DNA from 3 places in the Peribacillus sp. NPDC097895 genome. Region 1 is predicted to be linked to each of the others. Evidence: riboswitches for the same ligand, from Rfam matches in the RefSeq annotation. Region 1 holds a riboswitch; each other region holds the start of a gene.
What was found. Region 1 has a riboswitch for S-adenosylmethionine ahead of ACQKMH_RS14395 (methionine ABC transporter ATP-binding protein). Riboswitches for the same ligand answer to the same signal wherever they lie in the genome.

Region 1 (10,292 bases):
GCCTTTCAAACAAACCGCTAGGGGAAAGATCGGATTTTTTCTCAAAGCTCCTTTCCCTGAGCAAAACAACAGGCTGTATCCCCTTTGTTTTCGGAGAGAATGTAATCAATTGGGATGAGGAGACAATCAAGGGTTATGTGTTTGAGAACGATAACTGGCACATTGATGAATTCCCTTTTCCAAATGTCATTTATGACCGGCTTCCCAATCGTTTGACGGAAAACCGCGATGGACCTAAAGAAGTGAAGCAAAAATTCCAAAAAGAATATACCATTCCATGGTACAATCCAGGTTTTTTCAATAAATGGGATGTAAATGAAAGGTTATGTGCGGATGAGCGGGCCCTGCCTTATTTACCGGAAACGTATCCATTTCAATCCATATCTGTGGTAGAAACCCTTCTTTCCCACTACCGTCAAGTTTATATAAAGCCCATTCATGGCAGCTTGGGTCTAGGCATTCATCAAATTCTTTACGATAAGCATGATGATGTGTATTATTGCCGCTATACAAATGAAGCTAAGGAAAATAAATTGCAAAAGTTTTCCACACTTGAATCCATCGTTAAACATATCTTTCATGACCGACCGCTTGAAAATCTTATCGTGCAGCAGGGCATTCCATTAATACGATCCGAAAAACGCCCAGTGGATTTCCGCGTTCATACGAACAAGGACAGTAATGGTATATGGCAGGTAACCGCCATCGCCGCTAAAATTGCCGGTACCGGCAGCGTCACGACCCATATTAAAAGTGGCGGGGTCATCAAAACGATTGCTGAACTTTTCGGAGATGACGCTGAAGCAAAAGAAGTCGAGAAAAAGCTCTCGGAAGCCGCACTAGTATTAAGTGACAGTATTGAAAGACACATGGACGGAATCATCGCAGAAATCGGATTTGATTTTGGATTGGATAAAAAGGGCCAGGTTTGGATGTTTGAAGCAAATTCGAAACCAGGACGCTCCATATTCTCACATCCAAAACTCAAGGATTTTGAATTGTTAACCCGAAAGCTTAGCCTGGATTACGCCATTTATCTTACGGAACAGACGATTACAAATGCCATCAGTGTGCAGCGATGAATATTTTTTACGATATCCCCTCTGAATCTTGGTACCACACCCAAGAGAATGGAGAACTATTCGCCGGCGCTGCCGCGGAAGAAATCCGCTATAAAAAGGACCATTTGAATCAAACACTATTACCAATCACGATATTTCCCGTTTCCAGGATGCTCGTCGTTGGGATATTGACTTCTTTCAATCCCAAAAGGGAATCAGGTTTAGGAGGAAACTTGACCCTTTTTCGGGATTTATCGTTATATTTATCGAAACATGGAATTTTGACCTATGCATTCACAGGAAACGCCCTTCATTCGGAGTCATTGAGAGGATATGTCTTTTCCTCCGAAACAAACAAGTGGATCGAGTGCAGGATGCCGCTCCCTGACATTGTCTATAACCGGATTCCATCGAGGCGCTACGAGTCATCCGGTGAATTCGAACGGATCATCAACCACATCAAAGAGCACCGAATGATTCTATTCAATCCCTGTTTTTTAGATAAATATGTAATGTTTGAAGCATTAAAGGAAGATGAATTCCTTTCCAATCACCTTCCGCCCACGACATTGCTGCGAAACGGCGAATGCCTTAATGCTTTCCTGGAGGCCCACAAGCATATATACCTAAAACCTTGCAAAGGAAGCCAAGGGAAGGGCATTTACACCATCATCAAAAATCCTGATGGTACACTTTTGTTCAATAGCCTAAAACATGGTGAATCCTTTCCGGATTTCACTTCATTCTGGGAAACAAAAAAAAGGGATTTATTAAAAAGAAGCTACCTTGCTCAACGAGCGATCATACCAAAAAAACTTCTTGGTCATCGTTACGATTACCGGATTCTCGTCCATTATGAAAAGGGATTTTATAATGTGACTGGCAAAGCTGTAAGGATGTCACAAACACAGGAAATCACTACCCACACTCCGAGAGGGGGTAAGCTTTTCCCCTATCAAAGCCTCCAATCAAGAAGTTTGGATCTAAACTTGGCGAATATTGCTCAAAAATGCGGAGAGATTCTTTCAAAAAAAATCGGATTTCTTGGAGAGTTTTCCATTGATATAGGCGAAGATGAATCGGGCTCGCTCTTCATATACGAAGTGAACTCAAAGCCCATGCAATTCGATGAAGAGGAAATTGAAGCCAACCGGCTTTTACATTTAAAAAATCTTTTCATTGAATTAACTTTTTCCAACCTGACAATAAAATAACACCTCCAGCTGCCGTTTTCCATTATAATTAAATGAGAGACAGCATATATGGAGGTAATACATATGATCACTCATTTTCAATGGGCACCACTGCATAAGAATCTGCCAGGATGGAAAATTTCCTTTTTCTTCAACAAACAGGTAGTCCAAGCTTTGTATCATAAAGATGGATCCATCGAGTGGACAGCCAACCCGCCTTCCGAAACAGATGAAACCAAACTCAAAAGCATGATCCATGACTTAATGGTCTTCCATGTATATGAATGAATGAATGAACCCACCCTTTTACATTCATGAAATCCCTAAACAGAATAAAAAAACCTCCTTTGCCTAAAACTAATGAAAAGGTTAGGAGGGATTTATTTTGGATAAAGAAAAAATGACATTTTTGAAAGATACCGAATATGATGGCAAGGACTCCGTTTACCTGGATATTGACCGTATCATCAATGAAGGAATGGCAGGCGGAAATGTATATGAAGTCGCTAATCTTCGAAACATCGAGGAAGCACATGATTTTTATGATGAAACCGATCCCAATGTCAACAACTAACGATGGTGGGTTCTCTTATGGAGAACCCGCCCCTTTATCCCGTTCATCTCCGTATCAAGAAAATATGCTTGCACTGCATTCCCCCTACATAAAATCCGACTTTTATAAGTCATTCAAGTTCTTGAATGACAAATAGAAAACATGCAGTCGGACAGTTAAACGGATAGCATTCAAATAGTCCCATTCTCCCTCGCACTCAAAACATTTTCGTTTAAAATCGATGTAATGATATGCTCCGAATCCCATTCATGGTCAGATCTCTCGATAAGGGGATAGCGATTCGGTAAAACGACTTGCTGTATTTCATGAACGGTCAGTCCTTGATCATGTAAACGCAAAATTTCACCACGTAGGTTTTCCAAATAATCCAGTTTTTTTCGAAACATTTCCTTTCCTTCGGGAACATGCCCCGCATGACAGCAAAAAACATCCTTAAAGTCATATTGGAGTAATCTTTTTATGGAATCGATGATGACCGGGACTGACTCTTCCCTTAGGACAAGCTTTGTTTTTGGTGTTACGAAAAGATCACCTGAAAAGAGCATGCCATTACTGTGATTCAAAAACACCATATGGTCTTTTGCATGACCAGGAGTAAAAATCGGCTCCCACGTTTGGGTACGGGAATGAATGGTCTTCCCTAGCGGCTCAGCTTTAAATGCGTCTCTCTTCCCCCAAAATTTTTTGCGATATTCAGGATATTCAGCATCCCTCGCACAAACATCGACCGACATCGGATGAATAAATATCGGGACCTGTTTATGTTCCTTTATCCAGGCTGCTCCCCCCGTATGGTCCTCATGATAATGCGTAAGGGCCACTAAATCGAAATCGGCAGTCTCATAGAATGGAATAAGTTCTTCCAACAATATCTGTGCGCCCGTATCAATCAATAGACCATCCGTTACAAAGACATAGACACTCATCCCCGATTTGATCCCACTTGGAGTCCCGTGCACACAAACCACATCATTTACCGTCTTGATTTCTATCATGCATTGCCTCCCCCATCATTGTAAAAATAGTTTATCTTTTTCACATTATTACAATAAATGTATTATCTCTTTACACATTTGACAAGGAAATAATGGAATAATCCACCTGGAAGGAAAGATATGAAAATGGCATCATAACCATTTGGTCAGGCAAAAAAATTATTCTAAAATTACAGAATCGATTGACAATGGATAAATTAACAAATAATATAGATTATATTAAAAAACTTGAAATATTCCAAAATAATAATAATTTACTTATCAAGAGTGACGGAGGGATCAGGCCCTGTGATGTCCGGCAACCGCCCCGATCGGGAACGGTGCCACTTCCTGCAGAATGATTGCATTCTGAAAGATAAGACGAGATATAATTTCGCTGCCTCTTTCAGAATAATGGAGACAGTTTTTTTATGTTTAAGGGGGAAGGTTCATGATTGAAATCCGTTCGGTCCGAAAGGAATACATCTCGAAAAAAAACCGAGTTATCGGAGTGGATAACGTATCTTTGACCATTCAAAAAGGGGAAGTGTACGGAATTGTCGGCTACAGCGGAGCCGGAAAAAGCTCATTACTCCGCTGCTTGAATTTGCTTGAACGTCCGACAGGAGGAAATATCATCATTGACGGGATTGACTTAACCACTTTATCAAGCAAAGAGCTTCGTAAACAACGTCAAAAAATCGGAATGATATTTCAACACTTTTCTTTGGTCAGTTCCAAAACCGTTTTTGAAAATGTTGCTTTCGCGTTGAAGGCTGCACGCCAATCGAAGGCTGCCATCAGGTTACGTGTATTGGAACTTTTGGAGATCGTTGGGCTCAGTGATAAAAAAGATGCCTACCCGGCCCAGCTTAGCGGTGGCCAGAAGCAACGGGTAGGCATCGCACGCGCTCTAGCCAATGACCCTACTGTACTATTATGTGATGAAGCGACTTCAGCCCTGGATCCTACAACGACTAAAGCGATTTTACAGTTATTAAAAAAGATAAGTCGGGAGCTAGGGATCACCATCGTGCTGATTACACATGAAATGGAAGTGGTCAAAGAACTATGCCACCGAGTAGCCGTCATGCAGGATGGCCGCGTAATAGAAGAGGGTTCCGTATATGAGATCTTTTCACAGCCTAAAGAGGAGTTAACGAAGCAATTCATTAGCAGTGTCCTGGATTTCGAACTTCCCTCACATTTGGTTGAAGAGAGTAAAGGAACGATCATCAAAATTCAATTCGAAGGGCAAACCGCCGGTGAATCGATTCTTTCGGATACTCTCCAATCCCATTCAGTAAAGGGTAATATCTTGCACGGTAAGATTGAGTATATTCAGGATATCCCATTTGGGATCTTGATCATTGAATTAATTGGTGAAGCCGAACAAATTCATTCGGCATTGGAATATATAAAGAGTCGTTCCAGCTCTGTGGAGGTGTTAAAACATGTCACTGCTTGAATCCATCGTCAATATTTTACCGGATCTTAATAAAGCCTTTATTGAAACGATTTATATGGTCGGCATTTCCCTTGCGATAGCCCTTCTTATCGGTTTGCCACTTGGCGTGTTACTGTTTACGACGACCAGGAATTTATTTTTTGAAAATATCGTCGTGAATCGATCTCTCGGCTTTGCAGTCAATATAGTCCGTTCAATCCCTTTCATCATTCTCTTGGTGGCTCTTCTTCCTTTAACGGATCTGCTAACTGGATCAACGATTGGGCCAAAAGCGGCATCTGTTTCCCTATCCGTATCCGCGATACCTTTTTTTGCAAGGATCGTTGAATCGGCATTGCGTGAAATAGACAAAGGAGTGATTGAAGCTGCCATTGCCGTGGGTGCCACTCCATGGATGATCATTAAGGATGTACTTCTTCCAGAGGCAAGACCGGGAATCATTCAAGGGCTTACATTAACGACCATTTCACTTATCGGTTACTCAGCAATGGCAGGGACAATCGGCGGAGGGGGAATCGGGGATCTGGCCATCCGGTACGGATATTACCGTTATGACAACACAGTCATGATCACGACAATCGTCGTGTTGATCTGCCTTGTACAAATCATTCAAATGGTCGGTGACAAAGCTTCATACTTAGTGAACAAACGATAGAATCACTCATTTTTTCAATGATTCAATACATTTCAGGAGGAATTTCATTTGAAGAAAATAGCTTCATTATTATCAGTCTGTGCACTCGCTCTTGGCTTGGCAGCTTGCGGAAGCGATGATGCATCACCAAAAACAGAAGACAAAAAAGAATTGAAGATTGGGGCGACTACCGGGCCCTACGCCGACATGGTTAAAGAAGCCATCAAACCAGGTTTGGAAGATCTCGGGTACAAAATAGAAATCGTTGAATTCACCGACTATATCCAGCCGAATAAGTCACTTGGCAACAACTCGATCGATGCCAACCTATTCCAGCATAAAGTGTATATGGATAACTTCGCTAAAGAAAATGATTTAGAGCTTTCTGACCTTATCATAGTTCCTACAGCACCAATGGGGATATACTCAAACAAATATAAAACACTGAAAGAAATTAAAGACGGTGCATCCCTGGCAGTGCCTAATGATCCAGTAAACCTCGCACGTGCACTAAAAGTACTGGTGGATGAAAAGCTAATTGAAGTCGATCCAAATGTCGATCCTTTAAAAATATCTGAAAAAGATGTAACGAAAAATCCAAAAAACATCCAATTCAAGCCATTGGAATCCGCTCAATTGCCACGGGCAACAGACAGTGTTGACCTATCTGCGGTACCAGGCAACTTCGCTCTTGCAGCGAAAATGGAACTCCAGGATGCCCTTGTTTTAGAAAATATGCCGGATATGTATCGAAACGTTGTCGCAGTGAATACAAAGGATGTTGACGCTCAATTTGCCAAGGATATAAAATCCGTAGTAGAATCCGACGAATTTGAAAAAGTGATTGATAGCAAATTTACCGGTTTCGGAAAACCAGCTTGGATGAAGTGATCAATAAACCACAATATTCGAGGCCTGTTTCCCTTTTCTGGGAACAGGCCTAAACATTAAGGAGAATAAATATGAATACCCTACTGGAAGTCCGCAGCGGCCCCGCCTATTATGCCTGCAGGGCAAATATTCTTGACACCCTGGAAGCAAAACTGAGTAAAGGGAACATAAGCAAAGTACTCATTATTCATGGAGAAAAATCATGGAAAGCTGCTCAACCCTTTTTTCCTTCATTAATAAATATTGAAACCGCCTTCTTCACATACAGTGGGGAATGCAGTGACTCAGAAATTGAACGCGTCAGGAAGGCTGCTCTTCAATTAGGTGTGGATGCAATAATCGGCATCGGCGGCGGTAAGCTGCTCGACCTCGCCAAATCGGCCGGAAACTCGATTCATAAGGATATCATCCTCATTCCAACTCTGGCTTCCACCTGCGCTGCATGGACACCTCTAAGTGTCATATATGATAATGATGGTTCATATGTTCGTTATGACATTCATGAAAGAAGCGCCTGGATGTTACTTATCGAGCCAGGAATACTATTGGATTCCCCCATTGCCTATTTACGGGCTGGAATCGGTGATACATTGGCGAAATGGTATGAAGGCAATGCACTCGTGGAAAAACTAGCCACCAAGTCTGTCTGTATTGAATTGGCGCACATAGCCGCAAGGCAATGCCAGGAAGTTTTATTGACATATGGCGAGGAAGCCCTCGAAGATTTAAAAAAGGGTAAATGGACAGATGCACTAAAGCATGTGATTGAAACGAATATCGTCACAAGCGGTCTAGTTGGTGGCTTCGGTGACCAGTTCCTGCGTATTGCCGGTGCCCACTCCATTCATAATGGCATGACTTCCATCACGCAAACACATCATTTGCTTCACGGGGAAAAAGTGGCATATGGCATTTTAGTCCAGCTAATGTTAGAAGGGAAATTCTCAGAAATCCAACATTTACTGCCATTATACAAGTCACTTAAACTGCCGATGACATTATCTGATATAGGTCTGAAGATTGAAGACAGAGCGGAACTTCAACAAATTGCAGCCATCTCTGTCCAAGAAGGGGAAGGCATTCATCTTCTATTCCCTGATATTAGCCAGGAAAAAGTGACAGCCGCCATGGAAAACCTTGAAATCCTTACAAACCATGCAAGCAAATCCATGAACTAAAAAAACGATGGGGAATCTCCTTATCAAGACCTAAATCGTAAAAAGTCATAAAAAATAAAGGGTGATACATATTAGTCATGTATAATATGTATCACCCTTTTACTTCTTGTTCAACAATCGCGCCAGATTGTTGAATATCCTAATTTTAAATATTTAAGATTATTTTCTGTTCCGATTAACTTTAGTTTAGAGATTTTTTATAGAACAAAAGCACATTATACACAAGGATATTCTCTATTAATTATCCTTTCTAGCCCATTTTCTAAAAATATCAGGATTCGAAAACAAAAGTGCTAAAAGAATGATTAATATGCCAATCTTATGCTGCAAAAATAATGGATCTTTTAAAATAATATAGCCTAAAATTACACCAATAACCGGGCTAATATAGTTGCTAAAAGAGGCAAATAATGCTCCCTCTTCTTGAATTAAGAGAGTATACAGCATATAGACAATTCCTGCATGGAATATACCTAAAAAGATAATATACATTATTTGTTAATTATTGATATCGCTTTGTAATGGCTTTTCAAAAAGGAATACCATTGGCAATAGGACAATACTAGCAATCCAAAAAATTTTTTTTGTATTGGTTGTGTAGTTTTTCTTTGATTGGAACAGACTTATCACTGATAAGCAAATTGCACCGATCAGTGCTTTCAAAGCAGACAACGAAATGGAACCTACATCATTCGTTACTCATTCCACGAAGAAATATTGAGATCCCCAAATGAAGCTTATGATTAGCAAGAGACTAAATTTTTTTATTTGATTTGCCCCTTGCACTAAAATAGTTTGTACCAACAACACCGATGATAATGATAATTGATCCTGCTATGTGGTATAAATGAAATTCCTCTTTTAAAAAAATGACCCCTGCTAAAATGGTAATGAGCGTAGCAAAATTACTGAAAACACTCATTTTCGATGCGTCTATTTTTGATAAAGCATAGTTGGAAAGATAGGACGTTCCTAAAGACGATAGGATACCTAAATATAAAATGGCAAGAACAAAATTCCCGTGTCCAAAAGGTTGCATAAATTGATCGACTGTTCCATTCATTACATGATTTGTCAGTGCCAGTCCATTAAAAGCTATAAACCCAAACAAGGTCATGATATATGTGACTGTGAATAACGAATAGCGTTGTGTTAACCTTCTGGCAAATACGTTGTATAGTGAGGCGGTAAGTGCTGAAAGTAAAATTAAACCAGCCCCGAAGAGACTTGTATTTGTGTCCCCTGCCCCGTTCATGTACATAATATACATCACACCGAGTACAGATAAGCCAATCGCTATTTTTTGACTACGTGTAGATGTTTCCTTTAAAATGATACTTGCAAAAATCAATGTAAAAATTGGTATTGTTGCTTGAATAATACCGGCTTCCGATGAAGATGTATGCACTAACCCAAATACTTGAAAAGCAAAAAAGAGTGTCGGATATAAGATGGCTAACAAGGCAATCCGCAGTACATCTTTTTTTGTTACTTTGATCGATTCTTTTTTTAACACGAACAACACTGTGGCAGCGATCCATGCAATGGTAAACCGATGAGCCAATGTATCTAACGGTGTTGCAACCGTTAATGTCACTTTAACAAACATAAATGACAATCCGATAATGATTGCATAGATGGTTACTGCGATATATGCATTTCTATTTTCAATCATTTCGATTCCCCCCTTAAATTGATCCGGCCGGTACCCTTATCTTAAGAGAAAATAATAACCTTTACGATATAAAAAATACACATCTGTACCGATACAGATGTGCAAGGAGGTTTATGATGCTTAAATATGAATCAATCTATCAATCTCTCCTGTTGCAAATTCAGTCTGGTAAATTTTCGACCGGTGCAAAATTACCATCCATTCGAAATTTAACACAACAATATTCTTGTAGTAAAAGCACGGTATTGACCACTTTAAAAAAATTGGAGGAGCAACATATTATTTATTCCCTACCGAAAAGTGGTTATTATGTTGTGGATAATCACGTCTTCAAAACCCCATTGCCCACTGACATAATTGACTTTGCAAGCGCATCTCCTACTTGGCATGCATTTCCTTATAAAGAATTTCAACACTGCATAAATAAAGCAATTGATACCTATCAAGAAGAACTATTTCGTTACGGAACGCCAAAAGGTTGGCCGCCACTCATAGCAGAAGCTAAAAAACTGTTAGAATCTTACCAAGTATTCACGCATAACGAACAGATTTTCATCACTACAGGTGTTCAACAGGCTCTTTCTTTAGTAAGTATGATGCCCTTTCCAAATAATCGTTCCACCATTCTAGTTGAGCAACCTAGC
Region 2 (10,292 bases), on a different contig from region 1:
TCTTCCATTATCAACGGCCTGACTCCTGCCCAGCTTGATTCGATATCCCCATCCGTAATTTTCACTTTTGGAAACATATAAGCAATCGCCTTTAATAAATAGGCACGGTCTTCCGAAGTAACGGCCGGAACAGCGGGATCGCCTTCATAAAAAGTGTCCGTAGTCCCTACATAAGCTTTGCCGGCTCTCGGGATGGCAAAGATCATCCGTCCATCAGGTGTATCAAAGTAAATCGCCTGCTTCAACGGGAATTTCGATTGGTCGATGACCACATGAACACCCTTTGATAACTTCAGCGTTTTCCCCTTTTTCGATTGGTCTTTTTCACGGATGGAATCCACCCAAGGACCTGCTGCATTAATAACTTTGTCTGCGTGTATTTCATACGTGTCCCCTGATAGTAAATCGGCAACTTGAACGCCGGTCACCTTTCCATTTTCATATAACAATTTATCTACTTTTGTATAATTTATCGGTGATGCACCTTTATCAACAGCTGCCTTCATGACTTCAATCGTTAAACGGGCATCATCTGTCCGATATTCGACATAGTAGCCTCCACCCTTCAGTCCCTCTTTCTTTACGAGAGGCTCACGTTTTAGCGTTTCATCAACAGAAAGCATTTTCCTGCGTTCAGCTTTTTTTACTCCTGCAAGGAAATCGTATACACGGAGTCCAATGGAGGTACTGAATTTCCCAAAAGTGCCTCCTTTGTGCATCGGCAGCAGCATCCATTCCGGCGTGGTCACATGCGGTCCATTTTCATAAACGATTTCCCGCTCTTTCCCAACCTCAGCAACCATTTTTATTTCAAATTGCTTCAAATAACGCAAGCCGCCATGGACCAGTTTTGTCGAGCGACTTGAAGTACCTGCCGCAAAGTCCTGCATTTCCACCAATGCCACTTTCATTCCCCGGGTCGTTGCATCCAGGGCGATCCCTGCACCCGTAATTCCCCCGCCAATCACTACCACATCATATTTTTCTTTTTTCAGAAGTTCGATTGTTTCTTCCCGATATTTATTTGAAAACCTCATGCCTAACTCCTCCTTTAAGTAATGCCTTCTTTTGGTCGAGCAGCTTGTTTTCCTGGTTTATTCGCACTGTTTACACGTGATTTGGGTCATTCTATTCAATTGGTTCATTTGTTCGCATAGTAGTTTATATAGATATTAATATCCCTAATCCGCCTTAAAAAACAAAAAAAGAGACCATAAATGCACATTATCGTATTCACGATAACGCATTCATGGTCTCTCCTGTTCTCCGGCCGAGTTATTAACTTGATTTCAGTATATCATACTCTAGCTCATATTAGAAAGACTTCGCTTTGTTTTTATTTATTCTTTGTTAAATTAGGTTATTGATTACCTTGTTCAACTAAAGGTGCAGATTAACTGAAAAAACGGAAACAGGTTTCCTTTCTTATGTCGTTTTTGACTCATTATGTGCAACAAAAAAGTTGTTTATCTTTTTATCGGACGTTCTAGGGTTAATATTTCATCTTCAAGTGAAGAAAATTGCTGTTCAACTACATGTTTAACATCCAAGACAGCGGCGTTATAGAAATGAGGAGCAAGCGACTCCTTAACGAAATCTAATACTCTTTCTGCAGCAAATTCGGTTATTTCTTCATCTCTTTCTTGTGAAAAAAAATATTGAATGTCAGAAATCATTAATTGCTGTTGGTCTTTTGTAAGTTTTATAAACAAGGACAACACTCCCCCTAATAAATTATATTATAGCTAACTATACATATGAAATTCAGTAAATCACAGGCTATATTTAAATAAGAAATTATGTACAAGAAGGAAAGGTAAAGAGGTAAACCCTTAATTATTCTACAACATAGTTTGGTTTAGGTTTGGAGTAATAAGGAGCGCGCTTTAAAAGTGATTTGAAAAATAGAATTTTTTTGAGTTAATGGGGCTTTAGTTGAAGAAGTTGCATAAAAAAGACCACTATAAGTGGTCTTAGTTGTTTGTTCAATATAGTGTTTATCCAGAGCCTTTATTTAAAAGCCATTGCCGCATGTACAGCTTTTTTCCAGCCTTCATATAATTTTTCACTATCATGCTCTTCCATGGATGTGTTAAAGGTTTTGTCTACCGCCCATTGCCGGGAGATTTCTTCTTGATCCTTCCAATATCCAACAGCCAGTCCAGCTAAATACGCAGCCCCTAGTGCCGTGGTTTCATTTATGGTTGGTCTTTCGACAGGCACTCGCAATAAATCGCTTTGGAATTGCATTAAGAAATCATTCTTGACTGCCCCGCCATCGACTCTCAATGTCTGTAGCTCGATGCCTGAATCCGCCTCCATTGAATCAAGGACATCCTTCGTTTGGTACGCTAGTGATTCTAGTGTTGCACGAATGAAATGTTCTTTGGAAGTACCGCGCGTCAAACCAAAAACCGCTCCCCGTACTTCACTGTCCCAATACGGAGTCCCGAGACCCACAAAAGCCGGCACTACATATACTCCATCCGTACTTTCCACTCGTTTTGCATAGGCTTCACTGTCCTTGGCGTCATTAAGCATCCGCAAACCATCTCGCAGCCATTGGATTGCCGAGCCAGCAACGAATATACTGCCTTCCAGTGCATATTCAACCTTCCCATTCAATCCCCAAGCAAGGGTCGTCAATAGTCCGTGCTCTGAACTTACAGCCTTTGTACCTGTATTCATGAGCATGAAGCAGCCTGTGCCATACGTATTTTTAGCCATTCCTTCATTAAAGCAGGCTTGGCCAAATAATGCTGCCTGCTGATCACCAGCCGCTCCGGCAATCGGAATCGATTGACCGAAGAAATGATATTCGATCGTACGTGCGTACACTTCAGAGGATGGCCTAACTTCCGGCAGCATCGATTTTGGTACAGTCAATATCTCCAGCAGTTCCTCATCCCATTTCAGCTCATGGATATTGTACATCAGTGTCCGTGATGCATTTGAATAATCCGTTACATGGGCCTTGCCTCCTGAAAGCTTCCAAATCAACCAAGTATCGATGGTCCCGAATAACAGCTTGCCTTCATCCGCTCTTTGTCGTGCACCTTCCACATTATCGAGGATCCATTTCACTTTTGTACCTGAAAAATAAGCATCTATCAGCAAACCCGTTTTATCCCGGAATAGATCATTTAATCCCTTTCCCTTCAAATCGTCACAGATTTCACTTGTTTGTCTGGACTGCCATACGATGGCATTATAAACAGGTGCTCCTGTTTCCTTATCCCAAACGACTGCCGTTTCACGCTGATTAGTAATCCCGATACCGGCAATTTGCTCTGGCTTGACACCGGATTCAGACAGTACACCGGCAATGACCGCTAGAATCGATCCCCAAATCTCATTTGCATTATGCTCGACCCAGCCTGGTTTCGGGAAAAACTGAGTGAATTCCTTCTGGGAAGAATGTACGATTTCCCCCTTTTCGTTAAATAGAATCGCCCGCGAACTTGTTGTTCCTTGATCTAAAGATAAGATATATTTTTCCATAATGCGTTTCCCCCCTTTTATTTTTAACTAGCAATGTTGCTAATTTCTAACTCACGTGACTGCTTTTTTCCAAAAGCATATGCTAATACCAATATTATCAGGCTTACTCCTAGAACAGTCCAAAATATTGTCGTCACTTCACCTAAAAACACCGCTTTATAGAAGACAGCTCCAAGCGCTCCACCGACAATCGGGCCAACAACCGGAATCCATGCATAGCCCCAATTCGATTTTCCCTTACCCGGTATAGGCAGAAGGAAGTGAGCAATACGAGGTCCAAGGTCACGGGCAGGGTTTATGGCGTAGCCTGTTGTTCCTCCAAGCGACATCCCGATAACAACAATCAATAAACCGACAGCAAATGGATTCAGACCTTCTGTAAACTTGCCGGCTCCAATAAATAATAAGCCAAGAACAAGGATGAATGTACCAATCATTTCACTTAAAAGATTTGAAAAAGTATGAGGGATAGCTGGTGAGGTTGAAAACACACCAAGCTTTGTACCTGGATCCTCCGTAGCTTTCCAGTGAGGCAAATAATGCAAAAATACTAGAGTCGCGCCTATAATCGCCCCAATCATTTGTGCCACGATATACCCTGGCACATCAGCCCAAGGAAAATCTCCATTGATAGCCAATGCTACTGTAACAGCCGGGTTTAAATGTGCTCCACTTATGGAGCCTACTGCAAAGACACCCATTGTAACAGCCAATCCCCATGCAATCGTGATGACAATCCAGCCAGCATCTTTGGCATAAGATCCCTTTAAGGAGGATCCTGCCCCAATACCTGCACCAAATAAAATTAAAATCATCGTGCCTACTACTTCTCCCCAAAATGGAGTCATACATGACCCCTCCTCTTATAGAATGATGCCTTACCAACAAATAAAAGGAGATTCACAACAGAACTATCCTCAATAAATGAGTATGTCTGGTGTGAATCTCCTAATCTCCGTCACATGTATTAACTTGTAATTCAAAATATACTAGTTTATGAAAACGCTGTCAAATATTTTCTGAAAGATTCATTCTTTTTTCTGTAATTTTTTTGACTTTTGACCCTATTAGACGATATCCCACAATTCAGTTTTGGAAGTGGTGATTGCGGACGCTCCCGCTTCAAGGGCATTCAGGACTTCTTCCGAAGTCCGTATAAGACCACCTGCAAAAATGGGAGTTTGTAATCGTTCTTTCACTTCTTTTATCATCCATGGCATTGCGCCCGGCAATACTTCGATATAATCCGGCTTCGTTTTCTGTACCAGCTTATAACTTTTCTCCAGCGCATGTGAGTCTATTAAAAAGATTCGCTGGATGGCAATGACTCCCTTTTGCTTCGCTTTCAAAATAACGCTTGATTTTGTCGAAATCAGCCCATAGGGGTGATACTCCTGACAAATGAATTCTGTCGCGTATTCATCACTTCTTATGCCATGGATTAAATCGACATGATAAATCATTTTCTTATTATGCTGCTTGGCCATCATGCTTACATTTTTCAATTGGGAAATATGCAAGTCAAGAAACACACCAATTTCATAGGAACTATCTAGAAATCTTTCAAAATCCTTCATGCTTGCAGAGGCAGGCAAAATCTTCTGGTCCATCCATTTTCCCCCTTATGTCCCGGAAAAACTCTAAACTTTAAGTTTTTTAGTATATTTTAAAGTGCTTGATTTATCAAACACATTTTTTCTTATCGAAGAATCACTTGTCACCATATCCTTACACTAACATACCTGGTATCCCCAATACAGTACGGGGAAGAATGTATGTAAAATCCCCCTAAAGATGATTCATCATAAAGAGATTTTCAGTTTCAATGCACCTTCGACAAGCTCATACGATTTAATCGTGCCCACGGGGATTTTTCTCACGATATTCCAAGCATTCACATTCATTTTGATCATTCTATTTTCAAATTCAAAAAATGGCGGTCTGTTAAATATCTTATGATTAATGAAATTCCTATCAATAGGTTTCATTTCCACTAATTCAAATGAAATCGTTCTATTATCAACGTGAACCGGTTTTATTGTAATCCGGAAAGGTACATTTTTCTTAAACATCATTTTTTTCACTTCCGTCGTTCCCCAAAGCACTATATGCTTTGGCGTAATCTCGACTTTTATTTTCTGCTCATTAGATTTCATGTTTATAATTCTCTCTAGCATGGATGCAGTTACCTTTATCGGTATACCATTCCCAAAAACATTAAAGTGATCGAATGTATTCATCCCGGCTTTCCCCCTCTGACTTTCAATAACCCACCTCGCATGCGTGGGTTATAGCATATGCCAGGTTCACCAATGTGGTTAATCATCATGCAAAGCTACTATGAATAATCGCTATATTCTAAATTTTCCGCCTCTACCCTTGACCTTTATCATAACTCCCTGTATAGTCATAATTAATTTAATAGACAACTCTTATCCAGAGAGGTGGAGGGACTGGCCCTTTGATACCTCAGCAACAGACTTTTCATGTACTGTGCTAATTCCAGAAGTGTAAAACTTGAAGATAAGAAGAGTAAATAGCTTTGTTGCCAACACCTCTTCTTATTTTTAAGAAGAGGTGTTTATTTTATCAAAGGGAAGAAGGTATGCAACATGTCAATCACATTAACGAAAGCACCATTTAGAGCGGACCATGTCGGAAGTTTATTAAGACCAGATCGTTTACATATAGCTAGAAAGCAATTGAAGGAAGGTACCATTTCGGCGGAGCGACTTCGTGAAGTTGAAACGGAAGAAATCGAATTGATTGTCGATAAACAAATTGAAGTTGGATTAGAGGCCGTGACGGATGGGGAGTTCAGACGAACTTGGTGGCATTTTGACTTCCTCGAACATTTAAATGGCATCGAGGGATATGTAACTGAAAAAGGTCTTACATTCGATGGGGTGCAAACTGAGCGATATAATGTTCGCAATACAGGAAAGGTTTCATTCAATCCCGAGCATCCCTTCATTCATGACTTTATTGAATTGAACAAAATAGTGGACGGACGTGCCGTTGCCAAACAAACCATTCCCAGTCCCAATCAATTGTTTGCTGCCGGTGTTCATAATGAAGACATCTATCCTGATATCGAGGACTATGCAAATGATGTCATTAAAGCGTATCAAGCTGCTTTGAAAGCCTTTTATGAAGCAGGTGTGCGTTACCTTCAATTGGATGATGTATATATTGCCAGACTTTCAGCTCCAGATTTTCAGTTCAAAGATGGAAAATATTCGAGAGAACAATTAATCGATTTAGCACTGCGTGTAATTAATGGTGCATTGGAAGGAAAACCCGAGGATTTGGTCGTCACGACACACTTATGTCGTGGAAACTACCAGTCAACGTGGGCATTTGAAGGAAGTTATGCACGCATAGCCCCAACATTATTGGCAAAAGAAAAAGTAGAGGGATTCTTCTTGGAATATGACGATAACCGCTCAGGGGATTTTAAACCATTGGAATACATTCCAAACGGCGGGGCCCGGGTCGTTCTGGGAGTCGTCACTTCAAAAAATGGGGAAATTGAAGACAAGGAAGCTGTTAAGGCACGCATTAAAGAGGCCTCACAATTCGTTCCCCTCGAACAACTATGCTTAAGCCCGCAATGCGGATTCGCTTCCACCCATCATGGCAACAAGCTTACGGAAGAACAACAATGGGAGAAGTTGAAATTCATCGTTGATGTAGCAAAAGAAGTTTGGGAATGACGAGGCGGCGACATTATTACTGATTTACAGGATTCGAACAACCTAATCGGCAGCCCCTACCTGCTATCCGTATCAGGGATAAGTGACTCTCTACTTAGCACGGCTTTGCTTATATTCGGCATCGCCAGCCTGATCGGATCAAAGTTTGGCGGATATAGTATGGATCGATGGGGTGTATCATTTACACTAATTGGCGGTATGGCGCTGCATATTGTGATGATCATCATGTTATCCATCGTTACGAATTCATTGATGGGCGTTTTGATAATCCTTACATTATGGTCGTTCGCAGCATGGTCATCAGGGCCGACACAGCCATATCATTTAGCGACCCTTGAGCCTGAATCATCAGGAGTCATGCTCGGTCTGAATCAGTAGATGATGCAATTGGCCATGGCGGCCGGTGCTGGAATTGGCGGTGTTGCTGTAGAACAAGTATCCCTTTCTTCCATAACCTGGATCGGTGCAACAGGCGTTGCCATTGCCATGGTCATTGTTCTGGTCCTTTCAAGTTCATCCTCAAGCAGTGAAATAGTAGAGTCCATAAAATCTTAGAACGTTATATAAACATCCATCATAAGGCGATATAATAGCCTTATGATGGATCCTAAAGCTGAAAGCAACAAAAAAAGAACGTCCATCAGCACGTCCCCTTTTTACTTGCAGCTATCTTCATCATCCACTTTCTTCACAAATATATCATCGGTCACCCTATCTTCCAGCTTGTTCTTCAAGACCAATTCTGCGGCCTTCCCATCACTAGGCGACCCGTCCGAAAAATACATCGGAAATAAGGAGAAAAACATTACATAGAAGGAAAAATATATGAATTGATACCAGATTACCGAGCTTTCCAAGATATTCTGATACACTAAGCTATATATGATCAACATACTGACTAAATTAAAGGTAGCCCCCCCTAAATAAATCAGCATATTCGTCAATCGATTATCATGTTTCAATCCTCTGAACTCGCAAGTCCCATTCCAAAAATAATATTTCCTTACCTCTATGTTCCGAAAGGCGAAAAGTTTATTACCACAACCGATCAAGATTTTCTTTTCAGATCCTCCAAAAATCGTCACAAAGAAGATATGCCCGCTCAAATGTATCAGCGTAACGATTGGCATAATCAAAAAAAAGGAAAATAGAAATTTAATGATATCAGTGAGACCAAACATTTTAATCCACCATCCTTATCAAAGAAATTTTCTTATGAACCTTTTTACAAGGATGATACACTAATACCCAGTCCAAACTAGTTATAACTAGTAATTTTTCACAACATTATTTATTGATTTTCAACATCGATTTAAGAACCATTTAGCCATTTTTAATTTAATTCGGCCTTCCGCCTACTTAATTCGGCCTTCCGCCCACTTAATTCGGCCTTCCTCTTACTTATTTCGACCTTCCTCCCTTTAATTCGGCCTTCCGCCTACTTAATTCGACCTTCCTCCCTTTAATTCGGCCTTCCTCCCTTTAATTCGGCCTTCCGCCCACTTAATTCGATCTTCTTCCTACTTAATTCGTCCTCTTTCCACTTATTTCGCCCTACTAAATGTTGTCGCATCAGAGGTATTTACGTCGTTATTGCGAAAATCCGATTCATACAAAAACAAGGCTATCTCTCTCCAATATTGGAATGTGATAGCCTTGTTTGATCTTATTTTTCATTAAGGGTACGAAGTATCTCTGCGTTGCTTTGTCCCGGCTTCAGTCCCGCATGTTTATATTCAGGGGTGAAAACCGATGTTTTGATTGGGCAGGCAATTTGCTTCTGTTCATTTCCTTTTCCGTCAGGTACTTCGACGATCATTCCCCTATCCTTCAATTGGGGATGGTTGGTCGCTTCGGTAAAGGTCAGCACTGGTTCTGCGCATGCCTCGAAGTCAGCAAATATTTCCTGCCATTCATGGAAATCCTTTTCCAGGAAAGCTTGTTGGACGAACGTTTTGAATCGGATTCCGCTTTCTTCATCGCTGCCCATGCTCAGTTCATACAATTCCGGTGCCCCGATGGCTTCACATAAAGCTTTGCGAAATGGGGGCTCGAGACTTCCAACGGAAAAATAACGTCCATCTTTCGTTTCGTAAAAGTCATAAAAAGATCCCCCGTTTAACATCAATTTCTCTGGCTCAAGTTCCATGTCCCCTTGTAAATTCAGAGGTGCTGATATGGCATTCAATGCAAAACTGCAATCGGTCATGCTGATGTCGATGGCTTGGCCTTCCCCTGTTCGCTCCCTGTAAATGACAGCAGACAATATGCCGATAACGGCATGCAGTGAACCTCCAGCAAGATCGGCTATTTGGGTTCCGTTTTTTGCAGGGCCGCCTCTTTTTGTTCCGGAATAGCCTGATAAACCTGCAATCGATAGATAATTGATATCATGGCCCGGTCGGTCCTTATAGGGACCGGTCTGGCCGAATCCCGTGATGGAACAGTAAATCAATTTCGGATTGATCCGTTTTAATGCCTCATACCCCAGTCCTAGGCGTTCCATGATGCCTGGACGGAATTGTTCTATGACGATATCGTAGTCCTTCACTAGATTTTTTACGGATTCGATGGACTCTGATTGTTTTAAATCAAGTGTGATCGACTTCTTCGATCTGTTAAGATATTGGTTCACACCCCATGAATCACTTGCTCCCGGCCTCTCTACCCTCAAAACGTCCGCTCCTAAATCCGCTAGCATCAAAGTGGCAAATGGGCCTGGCAATAACGTTGAAAAGTCCAATACTTTTAAATTAGTCAATAAGGTCATCAGCTGCGCACCTTCCCTTTCCATTGGAAATATTCAATCGGATACACATGCAGTTAACGCTTTCCCCGTTGTTCTGTGCATGCCATTTAGCTACATAGAGATTACGATTATCATATAACATCCCCTATTAAATTTGTATGAATTTCCATTTATAAAAAATAAAAAGCCAGGAATCATCCTCCTGGATTCTGTTTATGAGCCTAAAGATAAACAAATAAAAGCCGGACAATTTAAAACTCATTGTCCGGCTGATTTTACTTATAGCTTGTTCATTCGTATTTTTTGTCAAAGTCAAACTCGACTTC
Region 3 (10,292 bases), on a different contig from region 1:
CTTCCTAGGGATAAGTGGGAAAAAGTATTGAATGTAAATGTTACAGGCACATTCTTGTTTTCTCAGGCTGTTGCGAAGGTCATGATACAGCAAAATTCCGGGAAAATCATAAATATTGCATCGGTGACAGGTCTTGGCGGGACGTTTCCTGAACTATTGGATACGATAGCTTATAACACAAGTAAGGGTGCTGTCATTACAATGACCAAGGATTTAGGGGTTAAACTCGCTAGATACGGCATCCAAGTAAATGCAATAGCACCAGGCTTTTTTCCGACAAAGATCACAAAGGGAATTCTTGAAAAATCCAACTATGACATTCTAGGTAATACCCCCGCTCGCCGGTTTGGCAATGAAGATGATTTAAAAGGAGCCGCCGTATTTTTGGGCTCACAAGCTTCAGACTATATGGTTGGTCATGTTTTAATCATTGACGGGGGAGTATCGGCATTAGTATAAACGGAGAAGAAAGGAAGATGAATATGGCGGCAAACTCAAATTTTTATAAGACGCTAAAACTGCTTGGCGCACAAAGAGAACAACAGCTAAATGGTAAAATCAAAGATTTGCTAAATAATCGTGAATTAATAGAAGCAGTAAGTGACAATGCACAAATGCAAGTTCCGAAAGTAAATAGGATGCACGAAGCCTCGGAAAGAATGTCTATCATTATGAATTACCCAACAAAAAAAGACGTAGCAAGTGTTGCTAAATTAGTCATTCAGCTCGAAGAAAAAATTGACAGGATTGAAGAGCTTCTATCTACGCTTGAGGGAAATGGTAATATCCGAAGTAACAATTCATCTAGCGGCAAGAAAAGGAAATCGAGATGGCAATCCAATGAAAAGGAAGGGACTAAAAAAAGAATATCGGAATTTTTAAATGACTCTTTATTGTTAAGTGCACGTTTACCTGAGTTTAAATCTTTTGGACAGGGGAATTCAAATGTCTAAACGGAAAATGCCAAAAAATCAATCCGATGCAATACCTAAATGGAAACATTTTTTGGATATTCCCAATCAGCCCATGCCTGAAATGGGATTGACACCGAAAATAGAGGTGTGGAAAAAAAACAAGTCTACTCTCTGGTATTATCCGTCGGAACAAAAAAAATACGATGTGCCGGTTTTTCTTATTTATTCACTAATTAACACTCCTTTGATTCTTGACTTGGCACCTGGAAATAGTTTAATAGAATCCTTTGTAAATGCAGGCTTTGATGTATATTTGCTTGATTTCGGAAGCCCGGGTTATGAGGATGGTGAAATATCGATCGAAGATTATATCGTCGATTATATTCAAAAAGGAGTGCAGCGTGCACTACGACACTCCGGAGCATCAGAAATTACTGTTATGGGATTTTGCCTTGGCGGTACAATAGCCGCAATATATGCTGCCATGGCAGACGAGCCGGTCAAGAATTTAATTCTCTCCGTTACACCGATAGATTTTAGTGCCTCGCCATTTTTTGATCAATGGCAGGAAGCCATAAAAGAAGGTACCGCGGATTTTGACGATACGATTGATATTTATCAAACGATTCCAGCCAGTGCAGTTAAATATGGAATCCGCTTAATGACATCCCCTATCTATATATCACCCTATTTATCTTTATTGAACCAAGCGGATGATGAGGAATACGTACAAAATTGGCGCCGATTCAATGCGTGGACCAATGGGCATGTGCCATTATCCGGAGCTGCTGCAAAACAGATAACCAAAGACCTTTTGATAAAAAATCGCTTGGTTAATGGGGGTTTTAAGGTTAGGGGGAAAAAAGCGAAGCTATCAAAAATTGATGCTAATGTTTTGGTCATAGCAAGTAAGCATGATCGATTGGTCCCTCAGGAATTGATTTATCCAGTCATGGAGCATTTAACATGTAAGGATAAGACATATATCCTACTGAAAAGTGGACATGCTGCTAAACAATACTCGGGTGGACTCCCATATTATTTGAAGGAATGGCTGCCAAAGCGATCTTCACCCATTCAATAGTGCTTTAGGGGGGTGTGAAATGAACGTCTTGAATGACAGTGAGTATATCAAACTCAGTCCTGTTGGAGAATATATAGGAATTGCTTCATCGGTATTTGCAGGTTTATTGCAACATTTCAGGATTATTAAAGTGTAATATCGTAAAGGGTTGGCTCGGTATGATGAGCCAACCCTATTGTATTATTGAAAATATTTCACTCGTTCTTCCAGTGGTGAGAAGTCTTTATCTCCAGGTTCTGCGGTCGGTTTTCCAAAGGGCATTTGGGCAATCAGTTTCCAGTTGCGAGATATGTCCCATGTCTTTTTCACTTCGTCATCAATTAAGGGATTATAATGCTGAAGACTTGCACCAAACCCCTCAATTTCCAATGAAGTCCATACGACAAATTGTAAAATGGCAGACGATTGGTTCGACCAAATCGGAAAGTTTTTGGAATATGTTTTGAACTGTTCTTGAAGCCTATCTATAATAGCCTGGTCTTCAAAGAATAAAACCGTACCATAACCATTCTTAAATGACTTCATTTTTTCTTCCGTTTTTTCAAAATCTTTGTTTTCAACTGTTTTTCGTAATATTTCTTTCGTGATATCCCATAATTTGTCGTGGCTTTGACCAGTTAAAACAATTACTCTTGCACTTTGGGAGTTGAAAGCGGAAGGGGAATATTGAACGGCATGATCGATAACTTCTTTAATCCTTTTATTAGGGACAACACGTTCCTTGCTAAGGGAATAATAAGATCGTCTATCTTCAATTGCGCTTAGGAAATCTTTTGCCATAAATCACACCTCCATTCATTATACCGACTTATTTTGACCTGTTTTTATTTTTTTTATTATAAGTGGATACGGTTGAAATATTTGAATGTAATGGTTGACAAATAAATCACTATCATTTATCTTTAAATCAAGATATCTGTATTGAAAGTATTATTCGCTTAGGTATATATCTTGAATTCGAGATATTATTCAAAGAGTAATTTCTCTCTGACTGGGGAGATTTAAAAAGATAGGAGGGGTACGGATGGAATTAAAAGGATTACATCATGTTTCGGCGATTACAGCTCGAGCGGGAAACAACTTTGAATTCTACACGAAGGTCCTAGGGATGCGATTAATCAAAAAAACGGTGAATCAAGATGATGTTCGTGTGTATCACTTATTTTATGGAGACCAAATTGGTTCACCTGGTACGGAATTGACGTTTTTTGAAATTCCCAATGCTGCCCGTACTCATGAGGGAAACAATAGTATTTCAGAAATTTCTTTAAGGGTGAGGGATGATGAAGCACTTGGATTTTGGAAACAACGATTTGAGGAATTCAATGTTGAGCATGATGAAGTATCGACCCGTTTTCAACGGAAGGTGCTTTCTTTTAAAGATCCTGAAGGGCAAAGGCTTCTTCTGGTTTCCGATCGGGATAATAATGGCGTTCAAGGAGGATTGCCCTGGGATAGGAGCCCGGTACCACAAGAGTTTTCCATCCTTGGATTAGGACCAGTAAAACTTACTGTACCCAATATTGAACAGACAGAAAGCGTTCTTACTGAGGTATTAGGGTTCAGGAAGTCAGGCACATACCCATCCTCCATTAGAGGGCAAAATCCGATTGTCGTATATGAGACAGGTGAGGGAGGAACAGGGGCGGAAGTCCATGTTGAAGAAAGGAATGACATACCTCGAGAACGGTTGGGGAGGGGCGGAGTACACCATGTTGCCTTCCGGGTGGAAAATGAAGAGGAACTGAGAAAATGGATAGAGAAAATTAGTGAATCGAATTACGTGAACTCTGGATATGTGGACCGTTTTTATTTTCGTTCACTCTATTTTAGGGAGGCGAATGGCATATTATTCGAACTAGCTACTGATGGACCTGGTTTTGCTGTGGATGAAGCGGAGCAGCACCTAGGTGAGAACCTTGCCCTGCCACCTTTTTTAGAATCGAAAAGGAAGGATATTGAATCCAATTTAAAACCATTGAATACAAAATCTACAAATTAATCAACGGGAAAGGGAGTAATCGGTATGCAAAAGCAAAATGCGGGAATACATCATATAACAGCCATTGTAGGTAATCCTCAAGAGAATGTGGATTTTTATGCTGGAGTATTAGGGATGCGTATGGTGAAGAAAACCGTTAATTTTGATGATCCAGGCACCTACCATTTATATTTCGGAGATGAATCAGGTTCACCGGGCACAATTATCACTTTCTTCCCTTGGCCTGGGGCATACAAAGGAACAATTGGCTCTGGACAAGTGGGGGTAACGACATATGCCGTTCCGGAAGGTTCAATGGGTTTCTGGGAAACGCGTTTGGATAAATTTAACGTAGACTTTGAAAAGGTTTCACGTTTCGGTGAGGAATATCTCGAATTTCAAGATCCCCATGGTTTGCAACTTGAATTGGTTGAGCGTAAAGAAGGTAAAAATAGCGCATGGTCATTTGGCGGTGTACCAGCAGATAGGGCGGTAAAGGGATTCGGCGGTGCCGTATTATTGACGTCAAAACCGATCAAAACGATGGAACTATTAGAAGAAGTGATGGGCCTGCAAAAGATGGGGGAAGAGGGCGATTTCATCCGCTTTAAATCCACTTCGGATATCGGAAATTTGATAGATGTTAAAAAATCAGTTTTGCCAAATGGGAAAATCGGAGTCGGAACTGTCCATCATCTTGCTTGGCGTGCAATCGATAATGAAGATCATAAAGAGTGGAGAGAGCATATCGGTAACCATGGATATGGTGTGACACCCTTTAAAGACCGTCAATACTTCGATGCCATTTATTTCAGGGAGGATGGAGGCATTCTCTTTGAAGTTGCCACAGATCCACCTGGATTTGCTCATGATGAAACAAAGGAAACGATGGGTAGTAAATTAATGCTGCCGGCATGGCTGGAAGAAAAAAGGGGAATCATGGAGAAAACGTTACTGCCGGCAGTGCCGAGAGTACTAGAGGAGGATAAATGATGAAGCATATTTTTCAAAAAGGAAGTAATCCGGAGGCACCGTTACTTTTGCTTTTACATGGTACGGGAGGAACGGAAACAGATCTCTTGCCGTTAGCGGAAATGGTTTCACCGGGTTCATCCGTATTGAGCGTACGGGGAAATGTACTTGAAAACGGAATGCCTCGATATTTCCGCCGGTTATCTGAAGGGGTTTTTGATGAAGAAGATTTGATCTTCCGTACGAAAGAGCTTTATGAATTCTTGGGCTTAGCGTCCGGAAAATATGACTTTGATCGTGACAAAGTGGTAGCATTAGGTTATTCTAATGGTGCCAATATAGCGGCAAGTTTGATGTTCCATTTCGAAGGGGCATTACAAGGAGCGATACTTCATCATCCAATGGTGCCTAGGCGCGGGCTTGCATTGCCTTCCCTCTCGGATATACCTGTTTTTATTGCTGCAGGTAAAAACGATCCGATTTGCCCGGCAGAAGAAACGGAAGAACTCAATCAACTATTACTGCAAGCTGGTGCTACAGTGGATGTTCGCTGGGAAAATTATGGTCATCAGTTAACACGTTCAGAGGTTGAGGCAGCAGGTTCATGGTTTCAACAGAAATTTTTATAAGAATGAAAGAGGGAATGAAGATGATTTCAGTTAATCCTGAAAGTCTGACTGAACGGGAAAATTATAAGTTTTTGACTGGAAGCATAATACCGAGACCTATAGCCCTTGTTACGACACAATCCGAAACCGGTACAATCAATATAGCGCCGTTCAGTTTTTTTAATATCGTCAGTTCCAATCCTCCGATGATTTCCATTTCTATTCAACGGAAAGAAGGCGTTTCAAAGGATACAGCCCGAAATGCCATTCAATCGGGTGAATTCGTTGTTCATATCACAGATGAAAACAATGTTGCTGATGCAAATAGAACGGCCAAGGAACTCCCACCGGACGAAAGTGAATTGGGACTTACTAATTTCACGCCGGCAGTTAGTGATAAGGTATCCGTACCAGGATTGCAAGAAGCGAAGATACGCTTTGAATGTATATTAGAGCATGCGATACCATTGGCAGGTTCCAAGAATAAACCTGGTTGTGATTTATTGATAGGAAAAATAGTCTGCTATCATATAGAGCAAGATATTTACCATAATGGCCGAATTGACCAGAATGGGCTAAAACCTGTAGCAAGATTAGCAGGTCATACTTATACCAAACTAGGGGAATTATTTGAAATAGAACGTCCTTAAGGAATAAGAAAGAAAGTGGTGACATTTTTTAAGATGTCGCCATTTTTCTTAAAACAAAAAAAATATTCCCGGTTAGTATTATCACCAATCAAATATGGTGAACGACTGTGCTAAAACAAGCAATCCTTTCATTTCTATGCCAGGGAATCAGACTTGTAGGAATTTAAAGGAAGTCTGAATTATCCAAAACAAAACTTGACAATTTTTTCATAGGTTGATAGAGTTATAAAAAAATAATTTCTTATCCAGAGAGGTGGAGGGACTGGCCCTATGAAACCTCAGCAACAGGTCTTCAAGGACACTGTGCTAATTCCAGGGGGTGAAACCTTGATAGATAAGACCGAACGTTTTTATTTGTCAGTAACGCACTCTTTTTTAGAGTGCGTTTTCGTTTTTTCTGGATGCAAGATAGAGGAGAGTAGGAATGGAAAACAAAAGGAAGCATGATTTTCAAAGGGAAATGCAAGCACGTCATATAATAATGCTATCGCTTGGCGGGGTGATTGGAACTGGTTTATTCTTAAGTTCGGGTTATACGATTCAACAGGCTGGCCCGTTTGGTACAATCCTTTCGTATCTGATTGGAGCATTAGTGGTCTATCTAGTCATGTTATCTTTAGGTGAGCTGGCAGTACAAATGCCCGAGACAGGTGCGTTTCATAGCTATGCAGCGAAATACATAGGACCAGGGACAGGATATACAGTAGCCTGGTTGTACTGGCTAACTTGGACTGTCGCACTGGGTTCGGAATTCACGGCTGCAGGATTGTTGATGCAGCGATGGTTTCCCTCAATCAATGTCTGGATATGGAGCGCTTTATTTGCCATTTTGGTTTTTGTCTTAAATGCGTGGACTGTTAAGTTTTTTGCTGAATCCGAATTCTGGTTTGCCTCTATAAAGGTATTTGCGATTGTGATATTTATTATGTTAGGAGCTGCGGCAATGCTAGGTTTTATCCCCGTCAATCATTCGCAATCAGCTCCGTTGTTTTCCAATTTTACACATGCAGGATTATTTCCTAATGGGGCATTTGCCATTCTAATGACGATGCTTGCGGTGAATTTTGCATTTTCTGGAACTGAATTAATCGGAATTGCAGCTGGAGAAACGGTTAATCCAGAAAAAACGATACCAAAGGCAATCCGTATGACATTATGGAGATTAATTATTTTTTTTGTAGGAACCATCGTCGTATTATCCGCATTATTGCCTATTTCGGATGCAAGCGTATTAGAGAGCCCTTTTGTAGCAGTTCTTGAACGGATTGGAGTGCCATATGCAGCGGATATTATGAACTTTGTTATATTAACGGCCATTTTGTCTGCTGCAAATTCAGGACTATATGCCTCATCCAGAATGCTTTGGTCACTTGCGGATAAAAAAACTATATCACCAATATTTGCAAAATTGACAAAACGGGGTGTTCCGATATATGCGGTCATTTTCAGTATGTTGGGCGGTGGTTTGGCCCTGTTCTCGAGTATTATTGCTCCGGATACTGTATACATAGTACTGGTATCCATTTCGGGACTAGCCGTGGTTGTAGTTTGGATGAGTATTAGCGCGTCACAGCTTCTATTTCGCAGACGATATATAAAAGAAGGAAATTCAGTAAATGATTTGGCTTATCGTACACCATTATATCCACTCGTACCAATCGTTTCCTTCATGCTATGTCTTGCTTCTTGTATAGGAATAGCATTTGATCCTACACAACGAATTGCACTATATTGTGGTATTCCATTTATTTTGTTTTGCTTTGGAAGTTATTATCTAACACAAACTATAAAGAAAAGAGGAGTAGGCCATGAAGAATAAAATGAATCCGATTGATGCTATTTTACGAGATCATTCAGTCATGATTTTGGACGGAGCTCTAGCTACAGAGCTTGAAAGGCATGGGTGTGATTTGGATGATCCCCTGTGGTCCGCGCGTGTATTAATTGAAAATCCAGAAGTGATTTATCAGGTTCACTCTGACTATTTTCGTGCTGGAGCAGACTGTGCGATAACGGCAAGCTACCAAGCTACTGTTGAAGGTTTCGCCCTCCGTGGAATACAAGAAAAAGAGGCTTTGGAGTTAATAAAGAAAACGGTGTTACTTGCCAGAAGAGCAAGGGATGAGTTTTGGAAGGAAGAAAATCAAACGATTAGACCTAAGCCATTGGTCGCTGCATCCGTTGGACCTTATGGGGCTTTCCTTGCAGATGGTTCAGAGTATGTAGGGAACTATGGTGTTTCAGATGAAACTTTAGCGTATTTTCATCGCTCAAGAATATCTGCTTTAATTGAATCAGGAGCTGATCTCCTAGCATTTGAAACGATTCCTTCCCTGCAAGAAGCAAAAGTATTGGATTCATTATTGAAAGATTATCCAGATGTGTATGCTTGGCTATCATTTTCTTTGAAAAATGAGAAAGAGATAAGTGACGGTACCTCCCTGGAGGAGTGTGCGAGATTGTTTGAGAGCAGTGAGCAAATTGCAGCAATTGGCATTAACTGTGCCCCAGTATCAGGTATCACGGAAGCCATCAAGTTGTTGAGTGCAAACACACAAAAGCCAATAATTGTTTATCCTAATTCTGGTGAAACCTATAATCCAGAAACTAAAACTTGGCATGGCCAAGAATCATGTAACAGCCTCGACCTGAAATCTGAAGAATGGCACCATGCAGGGGCCCGTTTAATTGGAGGATGCTGCAGAACGGCACCTCATCATATTGAAGAGATTTCAAGAAAGTGGCGACCATCTGAGGTCGTGTCCTCATAGCCAATTTTAATAGAAAACTTTTTTAAGGTGTGTAAGAAGAAGGGATGCTCGTAAATAGTCATAAAATGAAAACAAAAAGAACAGGAATGAAGCAACCTGTTCTTTTTGGTATCTTTATTCAGGTTCAGTTATGCTGCTCGCAACAAACCGGATTTCAATTACATTTCGATGGGAACAGATCTCAACTTTCCCGTGACACACTGCTTATGTGTTTATATTTCCTTATGAGGTTCATAGAATAATCCACCTACAATACCCTAGCTCAATGGATCATTTGGATCATTTTGTTTATAGCGATTTACTTCCACTTCCCGCTTAGCTCTAATAAACGCAATAAAGTGAATCATTTCTTCTTCAGAAAGAGAGGTTCCATCGACAGCTAGCTCCAAATTTGTTGAAAAATCCGTTAATTCCCTGACTTGACTCGATTCTGTCGAAACCCCTTCAGGCTTATAAGCTGTATCATCAATTCTGCCTAGAATGTAATCCGTGGACGTCTCATATAAGCCAGCTAATAAATTAATCGTTTCCAATGAAGGGCGGCGATGACCCGATTCATAACCGGCATAAGTACTCTTGGCGATTCCGAGTCTGTCAGCCGTATATTGCAAAGACCACCTTTTGCCCTTTCTTAATGTAGTTAATCTATTTAAAATCATCCTTATTACTCTCCTTTGTATGAAGCTATTATAACATCATATGACAATAAAGTGTACGCGTAATGAATAACTTCCGCTTGATTTCACACGGGTTCATGACTATAATTACATGAGATGTACGCGTAACGTAGACGATTGAGAAGAATTCATCCTTTTCTGAGATGCATAGAATGATGGCGATTCGGGGAGGCTTATGGGAGGTAGAATGGTGGAGAATTTGAAGGTAAAAAAGAAGAAGTTGATGTTGATTACTACCGGTGGGACAATTGCTTCGTTAGAAGGGAAAAACGGACTTGTTCCAGAGATGAAAGCTGAGGAAATTTTAGGGCACCTACCAGGTTTGGATTTACTATGTCAGATTGATAGTAAGCCTTTGATGAATATTGATAGTACAAATATGCAGCCGGAAGATTGGACAGTAATGGCAAAATCCATCCATGAGCACTATCATGATTACGATGGCTTTGTTATCACCCATGGAACAGATACAATGGGTTACACTTCAGCTGCACTCTCATATATGTTACAAGATTCAGGAAAACCAATTGTTATTACAGGTTCTCAAATCCCAATTGCCTTTAAAAAGACAGATGCCAAAAGAAATATCTCTGACGCGATTCGGTTTGCTTGTGAAGAGATTGGCGGAGTATATG

Region 2: it holds a riboswitch for S-adenosylmethionine, as region 1 does, so the genes downstream of both, ACQKMH_RS16430 (5-methyltetrahydropteroyltriglutamate--homocysteine S-methyltransferase) here and ACQKMH_RS14395 (methionine ABC transporter ATP-binding protein) in region 1, are expected to answer to the same signal.
Region 3: it holds a riboswitch for S-adenosylmethionine, as region 1 does, so the genes downstream of both, mmuP (S-methylmethionine permease) here and ACQKMH_RS14395 (methionine ABC transporter ATP-binding protein) in region 1, are expected to answer to the same signal.

The regions. Positions count from the first base shown of each region.
Region 1 is NZ_JBNNSH010000002.1:617,776-628,067, forward strand. Features, by position in the region: gene ACQKMH_RS14370 (YheC/YheD family protein) at 1-1,082, shown strand, start outside; gene ACQKMH_RS14375 (YheC/YheD family protein) at 1,079-2,275, shown strand; gene ACQKMH_RS14380 (YheE family protein) at 2,339-2,542, shown strand; gene ACQKMH_RS14385 (hypothetical protein) at 2,640-2,828, shown strand; gene ACQKMH_RS14390 (MBL fold metallo-hydrolase) at 2,999-3,823, opposite strand; SAM riboswitch class I at 4,079-4,185, shown strand; gene ACQKMH_RS14395 (methionine ABC transporter ATP-binding protein) at 4,254-5,270, shown strand; gene ACQKMH_RS14400 (methionine ABC transporter permease) at 5,257-5,925, shown strand; gene ACQKMH_RS14405 (MetQ/NlpA family ABC transporter substrate-binding protein) at 5,974-6,795, shown strand; gene ACQKMH_RS14410 (iron-containing alcohol dehydrogenase family protein) at 6,867-7,973, shown strand; gene ACQKMH_RS14415 (EamA family transporter) at 8,211-8,465, opposite strand; gene ACQKMH_RS14420 (DMT family transporter) at 8,728-9,648, opposite strand; gene ACQKMH_RS14425 (PLP-dependent aminotransferase family protein) at 9,765-10,292, shown strand, end outside.
Region 2 is NZ_JBNNSH010000003.1:27,187-37,478, forward strand. Features, by position in the region: gene ACQKMH_RS16400 (glycerol-3-phosphate dehydrogenase/oxidase) at 1-1,037, opposite strand, end outside; gene ACQKMH_RS16405 (DUF2164 domain-containing protein) at 1,467-1,712, opposite strand; gene glpK (glycerol kinase GlpK) at 2,011-3,501, opposite strand; gene ACQKMH_RS16415 (MIP/aquaporin family protein) at 3,525-4,349, opposite strand; gene ACQKMH_RS16420 (glycerol-3-phosphate responsive antiterminator) at 4,569-5,111, opposite strand; gene ACQKMH_RS16425 (hypothetical protein) at 5,304-5,741, opposite strand; SAM riboswitch class I at 5,931-6,031, shown strand; gene ACQKMH_RS16430 (5-methyltetrahydropteroyltriglutamate--homocysteine S-methyltransferase) at 6,114-7,217, shown strand; partial or broken gene ACQKMH_RS16435 (MFS transporter) at 7,269-7,772, shown strand; gene ACQKMH_RS16440 (hypothetical protein) at 7,874-8,398, opposite strand; gene ACQKMH_RS16445 (CaiB/BaiF CoA transferase family protein) at 8,884-9,987, opposite strand; gene ACQKMH_RS16450 (amino acid permease) at 10,257-10,292, opposite strand, start outside.
Region 3 is NZ_JBNNSH010000001.1:1,708,272-1,718,563, forward strand. Features, by position in the region: gene ACQKMH_RS08250 (SDR family oxidoreductase) at 1-459, shown strand, start outside; gene ACQKMH_RS08255 (hypothetical protein) at 477-953, shown strand; gene ACQKMH_RS08260 (alpha/beta fold hydrolase) at 946-1,998, shown strand; gene ACQKMH_RS08265 (nitroreductase family protein) at 2,179-2,778, opposite strand; gene ACQKMH_RS08270 (ring-cleaving dioxygenase) at 3,023-4,000, shown strand; gene ACQKMH_RS08275 (ring-cleaving dioxygenase) at 4,025-4,972, shown strand; gene ACQKMH_RS08280 (alpha/beta hydrolase) at 4,972-5,580, shown strand; gene ACQKMH_RS08285 (flavin reductase family protein) at 5,601-6,209, shown strand; SAM riboswitch class I at 6,448-6,550, shown strand; gene mmuP (S-methylmethionine permease) at 6,634-8,028, shown strand; gene mmuM (homocysteine S-methyltransferase) at 8,018-8,980, shown strand; gene ACQKMH_RS08300 (helix-turn-helix domain-containing protein) at 9,238-9,639, opposite strand; gene ACQKMH_RS08305 (asparaginase) at 9,881-10,292, shown strand, end outside.